Regions from separate parts of the Shewanella goraebulensis genome, predicted to be linked through region 1. Evidence: riboswitches for the same ligand, from Rfam matches in the RefSeq annotation. Region 1 holds a riboswitch; the other holds the start of a gene.
What was found. Region 1 has a riboswitch for lysine ahead of QPX86_RS14180 (Na+/H+ antiporter NhaC family protein). Riboswitches for the same ligand answer to the same signal wherever they lie in the genome.
Positions count from the first base shown of each region.

Region 2: another riboswitch for lysine. It lies ahead of lysC (lysine-sensitive aspartokinase 3); the one in region 1 lies ahead of QPX86_RS14180 (Na+/H+ antiporter NhaC family protein).

Region 1 covers NZ_CP126972.1:3,347,849-3,352,289, reverse strand. The annotation lists gene QPX86_RS14185 (electron transfer flavoprotein subunit alpha/FixB family protein) at 1-912, shown strand, start outside; lysine riboswitch at 1,842-2,062, shown strand; gene QPX86_RS14180 (Na+/H+ antiporter NhaC family protein) at 2,139-3,695, shown strand; gene QPX86_RS14175 (M3 family metallopeptidase) at 3,849-4,441, opposite strand, start outside.
Region 2 covers NZ_CP126972.1:4,039,779-4,044,219, reverse strand. The annotation lists gene arcA (two-component system response regulator ArcA) at 1-417, opposite strand, end outside; gene QPX86_RS17070 (DUF3293 domain-containing protein) at 1,100-1,534, shown strand; lysine riboswitch at 1,969-2,145, shown strand; gene lysC (lysine-sensitive aspartokinase 3) at 2,286-3,635, shown strand; gene QPX86_RS17060 (succinylglutamate desuccinylase/aspartoacylase family protein) at 3,676-4,441, shown strand, end outside.

The sequences.
Region 1 (4,441 bases):
GTATTAGCAGAACACGATAATGCAAGTTTGAAGCTAGACACTGCAAAAGTGGTTAGTGCAGCTACTGCCATTGGTAGTGATGTTCATGTATTAGTTGCTGGCAGCGCATGCGGTGCAGCAGTTTCTGCAGCTCAAGCATTAACTGGTGTGAGTAAAGTATTAGTTGCTGATTCAGCTGCTTATGAAGCGCAAATGGCTGAAAACTTATCTGAATTAGTGGTTAAGCTTGCTGGTGATTACGACTATATTGTTGCAGCTGCTACCAGTGTGGGTAAAGATACATTACCTCGCGTCGCTGCACTTTTAGATGTAGCACAAATATCTGAAGTGATTGAAGTGGTAAGCGCAGATACGTTTGTGCGTCCTATTTATGCAGGTTCTGCGTTAGCGACAGTACAAAGCTTAGATGACAAAAAAGTATTAACCGTTCGTACCAGTGCATTCGATGCTGCGGGTAATGAAGGTAGTGCTGAAGCCGTTACCGTTGATTTTGTTGCTGAAGCTAAAACCGTGTTTGTTTCACAAACACTGACTGAGTCTGAACGTCCTGAGTTGGGTAGTGCAGGTGTGATTGTTTCTGGTGGCCGCGGTATGGGCAGTGGCGAGAACTTTGCCATTTTAGAAGCGTTAGCTGACAAAATGACTGCAGCAGTAGGTGCATCTCGCGCAGCTGTTGATGCTGGTTTTGTACCGAATGATTTACAAGTAGGCCAAACAGGTAAGATTGTTGCTCCTGACTTATATATCGCTGTCGGTATTTCTGGTGCTATTCAGCATTTAGCGGGTATGAAAGATTCTAAAGTCATTGTTGCTATTAACAAAGACCCTGAAGCGCCAATTTTCCAAGTGGCTGACTATGGTCTTGAAGCTGATTTATTCGATGCTATACCAGAATTAACCAACGCATTATAAGCTATCGCTGACAGTCCTTAGTCTGTTCCCAGGGGCTGTTATTGATTTGATATGAGTGACTAGTAAAAAAGGTTTTTGTCTTACAGACAAAAACCTTTTTTAATGCCTAGAAAAAAGCGGTATATTTTGGGAGTTATTAACCAGAATTTTATCGAGCGTGATTGGATTGATTACGGGCTTATTGGCTGAATATTTACAAATTAAATTGCTAACTATCAAGCTATTTAAATAGACAAGTTAATTTAAATGTCACTTTTGATAAATCTTCTTTCTAGCTATTTCTAAATGTACTCAAGGTTACAAACTTTCGTAATAAGCTAATGCTTCCTTATTGTTTAAAGCTCCTCTTTAGCGAGTGCTTTTTTAATGACTAAAGGTTTCTTCATTCACTGAGGGCTTATTATTAACAAGTGATTTAAATAGTACTAAATGGATTATTATTCAATATCTTGAGCTGCTAATGTAGCGATAAAAACAATCCTCAATTAAAGTATATGCTCTAATTGTTAAGCCTTAGTGCTTTACTCTAGAGCAACGATTTATTTTAGGTTGCTATATAAGGCTCACTTGCACGCTTGGTTAAGTTAATAATCATCAATGGCACTCACTAATACGACGTTTTATCACTGAGAGCATCAACTGAATTAAAAGTAATCACCCTCAATTAATTACTAAAGCTGTGAAACTACTCATCAATAAATAAAGAAAGTGAACAGCGGCATAATTGACTGAAATCGTCATTATTGATGGATAAATCCACACTTGCTAACAAATCGTTACACGGCTGATAAGCTGCTGTGGTGTTTTTTGATTGTGATGTTATTTCTCACAAGATAAGCTACTTTTATCTGGTAATTAACCTCGTGCTTATGTTTGTATAGTGGCGTGTAATAGCTGAGAGCTTCAAATAAGGTTCTCGCACGGCTGAATACATAAGTAGAGGCGCATCAAATATCAGTAAGGTTAGGTTGGGTGATACCAATAACTTAGCGTGAAAGGATTTGGTGCCGAAGTGAACAGGTTATATCAATGCCGTTTGCTGGGGCAGTTTCCGAAAGGGGCTGCACTGTCATAGTAATTTTTATCCGTGAGGATAAAACAATGGATATCGATGTTGATATCGATATTACTGTGGAGTGCTACTGAAAAGATCCTTGTCTTCGCTTCCTGCGTTGTCTTGCCTTATCAGTTATCCTCCATTCGTACTTAACGAAGAAAATATAAAAATGATGATAACAAGTTATGCCGATTCGGCACTTTCGCTTTTGCCTCCAGTAGTGGCAATTATTTTAGCAGTGGTAACACGTAGAGTTCTTCTTTCACTTGGCTTAGGTATTCTTGCTGGTGTTGTACTTTTAAGTGACTTCTCGTTTGGTGCGGCTGCAAGTCATTTAGTCAGCACTGTGACGAGCTTAGTGTGGGATGACGGCGCGTTAAACGCGTGGAATCTACAGATCATTGGCTTCTTAGTAGTATTAGGGATGATCACCGCATTAATCACTGTAAGTGGTTCTGCACGTGCATTTGCCGATTGGGCGCATCAGCGGATTCGTAATAAACGTGATGCTAAGCTGATGACTATGTTTTTAGGCTGTGTTGTCTTCATTGATGATTACTTCAACAGTATTGTTGTTGGTTCAATAGCTCGTCCTATAACAGACCGCTATCATATATCTCGCGCAAAACTGGCTTATTTATTAGATTCAACTGCTGCGCCAGTGTGTGTTATCTCTCCGGTTTCAAGTTGGGGTGCGTATATCATCGCACTTATCGGCGGCATCTTAACGGCACATGGTTTTGCTGACACGGGTCACTTAAGCGTGTTCCTGCAAATGGTACCGATGAATTTTTACGCCATTTTTGCTCTGTTATTATTACTTTGTGTGGCTATCTTCGGTTTAGATATCGGTCCAATGCGTCAACATGAACGCAATGCACAAAAAGGTGAGTTATTTGACGAAAGCAAAGGCTTACCACCAGGTGCAACAGCTGATTTACCAGAAGCAGATACCGGTAAAATCATGGGCTTGTTCCTACCAATTTTTGTGTTAGTTGCAGCAACGATTTACTTTATGGTTTCAACAGGCGCTGATGCACTTGCAAGCGAAGGCCTTAAGTTTAGTGTGTTAGGTGCATTTGAAAATACTGAAGTTAGTGAGTCTCTATTTTACGGTTCATTAGTGGGCTTAGTAGTTACTGTACTGCTAACCATCCAACAAAAAATTAGCACTAGCATGATGTTTACTGGTCTTAAGGTTGGTGCCAAATCAATGCTTCCAGCAATCTATATTTTGCTATTTGCTTGGACTATCGCATCTGTGATTGGTGAGCTTGAAACAGGCAAGTACATGGCAAGCCTTGCGACTGGCAATATTCCGTTTGCATTACTGCCTGCAGTATTATTTTTACTGGCTGGTTTAACCGCATTTTCAACCGGCACTAGCTGGGGTACGTTTGGTATTATGTTACCAATCGCTGCCGATATGGCGATGGGCAGTGACAGCACTATGATGTTACCAATGCTTGCTGCAGTATTATCTGGCGCGGTATTTGGCGACCATTGTTCACCAATTTCAGATACTACAATTCTGTCTTCTACTGGTGCAAGTTGTCATCATCTTGATCATGTTATGACGCAATTACCTTACGCAGTTATTGTGGCAGCATTAAGCTTAGTGGGCTACACAGTACTTGGTTTTACAGGTTCTGTTGCTATGGGCTTTATTACTTGTTCTGTGTTGTTTGTATTGGCTGTATTAGGGTTAAAAATTGCAACCAAGTAATTCTATTGAAGAGCTCTTGTGAAGAGCTCTTTTAAAGTAACTATTTATAAAATTGCTTTAGACTTTAATTGCTTTAAACTTTATAAATCAAGCCATAAAAAATGCCACTCAACTGAGTGGCATTTTTGTACGAGAGTTAATTAAATCTTAGATTTACTTTAATCCACGACGTTCTAGTAGACCATCTGTCGTCGGCGCTTGACCTCTGAAGTTTTGGTAAGCTTCCATTGGCGGTACACTATTGCCAACTTCACGGATAGTTTTTCTAAACTTCATTCCGATTTCACGATTTAAACCGCCTTGAGTTTGCACATAAGCAAAAGCATCAGCGGCTAGGATTTCACTCCACATGTAAGCATAGTAACTTGCTGAATACCCACCTGGGAACGCGTGTGCAAAGTAAGTTGAGCGGTAACGAGGCGGCACTGCTGGTAAATCAACTCCATGTTTCTTAAGCGCATTAGCTTCAAACGTTTCCACATCTTGCAGCGGGGCATTAGCATCTAATGCGTGCCATTCTAAATCAAGCAGTGCAGCAGACATGTACTCTAAGGTATCAAAACCTTGGTTAAAGCTTCTTGATGCTAATAACTTTTGCAGTAAATCATCAGGGATTGGCTTACCCGTATCATAGTGTTTGGCGTAATTGGCTAACACTTTAGGGTGCGCGGCCCAGTCTTCTTCGAAAGTGGATGGGAATTCAACAAAGTCACGTGATACAGAAGTGCCTGCAAGTGATGGGTATT
Region 2 (4,441 bases), 690 kb from region 1:
AAAACGGTAGAACTCTACAGAGCCTTTTTCTTCAATTTCTGCACCTGCACTATTAACGCGAGTTAATAGGTTGCGAGCACGGATAGTTAATTCACGTGGATTGAATGGCTTGGTGATGTAGTCATCAGCGCCAATTTCAAGACCAAGAATTTTGTCAACTTCGTTATCACGGCCAGTAAGGAAGATAAGGCCGATGTTGTTAATTTCGCGAAGTTCACGAGCTAACAATAAACCGTTTTTACCAGGAAGATTGATATCCATAACTACAAGATTAATCTTATTATCCTGCATGGCTTTGTGCATTTCAGCGCCATCGTTTGCTTCAGTTACTACATACCCTTCTGCTTCAAAAATACTGCGCAGTGTATTACGGGTTACAGCTTCATCTTCAACAATAAGAATGTGTGGGTTTTGCATGTTATTTACCTAAATTAAAAACAATTCGATTCTAGTCATGTTGCACTAGGGCGGTGGCGCTGCTTATTAATGAAAACGCCGATAATTTATATATTTCACGATAGGTGTTTATCTATGTCTGCCCTGAACAAAACACGCTTCATGACTAGCTACATTATATACACTCAGCTTAATACATTATTAAAAGAGACATTCGTGACATAAATGTGATCATAAAAAATCAATATTCCGATTGTATGATGAGAGTTAACTCACTCACAATCAGTCGAAAGATCTATTAAAACAAAGATTCATTACACTATGAGATTAAATTGCTCATAAAAGTTCCTCGGCAATTTAATATTGTTCTATATTTGTATTATCTAAAATGTAGAACAAAATGTTCAAGCTTGAATAATTAATGGCTAAATAGTGTACCGATTAATGTAACAGCTTGTATCACAACTTATAGTTATGTAGCAAAATCTAGCTAGTGGTGATTATTGTACTCGTTTTAGGCATTTGTTAACAAATGAAATGTTAACAAATTTACTCTCCATAATTGTTACAAAAATGGTTTTTTAATTAAGTTGTTGATTATATTAATTAATATAATTATTATTCTTGTGACTTACGTCACATGGGTATTGTCGCCACATAGGGTTTACTACACTTAACTGGGTTCAATAGAGAAAATTAAATGATGGATAATTTAATCGATAGCCTTTGGCATAAGTATCAAGGAACACAATTTCTACTGACACAAGGCCTATCTAATGATATCCCCTTCGCGATTGTCACTGCTCACAACCCTCTAGGAAATGTTCTGACTCCCTGCCAAAACCGCTTATTAGATCGCCGATTACAGCGAAAGATTGAACAATACAACAGCCCTTATCGCTCTTTAATTGGCGCTGCTCCTGATTTATCCCATATGGAAAAAAGTTGGGCTGTGTTTATTGATAAGCAACAAGCGCTGGAGTTAGGTCGAGAATTTAAACAGCATGCCATTTATTATGTTAACCAAGGCTTATTGTCATTGGTGGCATGCGGTGATGCCCCTGATGCAGAAGTAATGATCGGTGATTTTTTTACTCGGTCTCGCGTTGTTAATGAGTTACCTGATTTACATGAATAATTTGCACTATTACTCAATACCTTCGATCTAAAGACTAAAGTGGCAAATGTAACGGTACTCAAGTTGTATTTGTTACCCAGCTGAATTTGGGGATTGAATTGTTGTTCTATAATTCCTATAGGATTAGATAATTTTTAGTCAATTAATCACATAAAAATGCTTCATTGTGAATCGATAGATTATTTCTGATTATGATTTTTTAGGCTTAAACTCGAATCATTATCGGTTAAAATACCCGTTAAACTGTTTTTTATTGCTTTCTTTATCGCTGTATTTAAAGACTTTTAGCTTTTATTTTTAGTAAATATCCACCTTTGCCTTAATAAGTAAATAAGTGTCCTGTTTTCAATATTCTGTTATTTGGTAAATTTAGTACAGATCTGAATTGACTTAGATGTGTGTTTATTGGTATTTTTCGTTTTCTTCCTTAGGGAAGAAACAGAAGAGGAGCGTTAGCTAGGTAGTAAGTTTGAGGAAAACCAATTCCAATGACGACTTATGAGGGAGATTAGCGCCGAGATATTGCAAGTGATTGGTTTCACTTCATATCGGTCGTTTAGGCTGAATCCTAACGATTGTCACCTATTAATTGGTGGAGAGCTTCTGGTGAAAGATTGCTGTTTCCCTTCTTTAAGGATGCGTTATCACTGCACCAGGCTCTTCGAACGAAGTAAGTTCGGAGTGTAATCATGTTTTTAAATCTTGTATTTCTATCTGTATGTTCTAATCCGTTTGCCGTAGAGGTGTTGTCATGAGTTTAGTTGTTGCTAAATTTGGAGGCACATCAGTTGCTGATTATGCTGCAATGAACCGCTGCGCAGATATCATTCTTGCAAACCCGCATACCCGTGTTGTTGTCGTTAGTGCTTCGAGTGGTGTAACTAACCTTTTAGTCGAACTGACTCAAGCAAACGTCAATGATCAGCGCCGCATGACATTGTTGACTCAAATAGCACAAGTGCAATATGGCATTGTAGATAAGTTAGATCGTCCTCAAGATGTTGCGGCTACGATTGATAAACTCTTAAGCCGTATGTCAGCACTCAGCGATGCATTAGTACTTGATAGAAGTAAAGCCATTATTGATGAACTTTTATCTATGGGTGAGCAATGCTCATCGTTATTATTTTCGGCGGTTATTCGTCAAAAAGGCACACCCTCAAGCGCATTTGATGTCAGGCAAGTACTAAGAACTGATAGCCACTTTGGTCGTGCTGAACCGCAAATCGAACAGATTGCTGAATTGGGGGCGGCGTATTTAGCACCGCTTTTAACTGAGCAGGTTATAGTGACTCAAGGTTTTATTGGTGCTGACAGTGAAGGTCGCACGACGACATTAGGTCGTGGTGGTAGTGATTACTCTGCAGCATTATTAGCTGAAGCGTTAAAGGCGGATGCAGTTGAGATTTGGACTGATGTTGCTGGGATTTATACCACAGATCCACGTCTAGCACCGAATGCCCGACCTATTCCAGAAATTAGCTTTAACGAAGCGGCTGAAATGGCTACTTTCGGGGCAAAAGTATTACACCCAGCAACTATTCTTCCGGCTGTTCGTCAAAAAATTCAAGTGTTTGTCGGTTCAAGTAAAGCACCAGAACAGGGCGGAACCTGGATCCGCCATCAAGTTGAAGAAGTGCCCGTGTTTCGAGCAGTAGCGCTAAGACGCGATCAAACACTATTGAATTTACATAGCCTACAAATGTTACATGCTCAGGGCTTTTTAGCTGAAACGTTTGCAACGCTTGCAAAACATAAAATCTCGGTAGACTTGATTACGACCTCAGAAGTGAATGTATCACTGACTTTGGATAAAACAGGTTCTGATTCAAGTGGTCAGGGCTTATTAAGCGAGTCATTGTTGCAAGAGCTGTCACAACATTGCCGTGTTCGAGTCGAAGACAAGTTGGCATTGGTAGCAATTATTGGTAATAAAATAGCGTCAACTGCGGGTATCTGTAGTCGCGTGTTCTCTGTGCTTGAAAACCATAATGTACGGATGATTTGTCAGGGCGCTAGCCCGCATAATTTATGTGTTTTAGTGGCAGAGTCAGAAGCTGCTGATGTGGTGAATTCACTGCATCAGAATTTATTCGAATAATGTAAATCACTATTTATCATGAGTGCCGGTGGCTAATAATATGACTGCAGCAAGTTTCACTTCAAAAGCATTAGTATCAAGTGTGGCGTTAGGTGAGTTGGCAACAGGCCAAACACTAACGGCGCCGATTTATACTTATAAGGGAAGTGATGCAAATGCTGCGTCAGTTTATATTCAAGCCAATGTCCATGGAGCAGAAGTACAGGGCAATGCAGTAATACATCAGTTGATGACAATGCTTGAAGGCTACACTGTGCTTGGTGATATCCATTGTGTCCCATTAGCGAATCCTTTGGGGATAAACCAAAAAAGCGGTGAGTTTACTTTAGGCCGATTTGATCCCATCACCGGGGTTAATTGGAATCGTGAGTATTATGAACATGCCGCCATCGTTGCTGATATCCCTAGCTGGTTTGAAGCAAATAAACAGTTGAATGACGTTGAGTTATTTAGTGCATTTAGACAGTTGCTATTAAGCAGCTGTCAAATTCGGTTGAATAATGGTTGGGGCATAAGCACTGGCCATCGTTTAGCGGTGACTTTGCAGTCGATGGCCCATGATGCCGATATTGTGTTGGATTTACATACAGGCCCAAAATCTGCGAAACATCTCTATTGCCCCGAATATGATATGGGATCAGCAGCGTTATTTTCGATTCCGTTTTCGTTGATTATCCCTAATGAGTTTGGCGGTGCCATGGATGAAGCAGCGTTTTATCCGTGGTGGAAATTGCAGCAACACTGCGCAGCTCAAGGGCGTGAATTTGCGGTACCTGTAGCAGCGTTTACTTTAGAGCTTGCAAGCC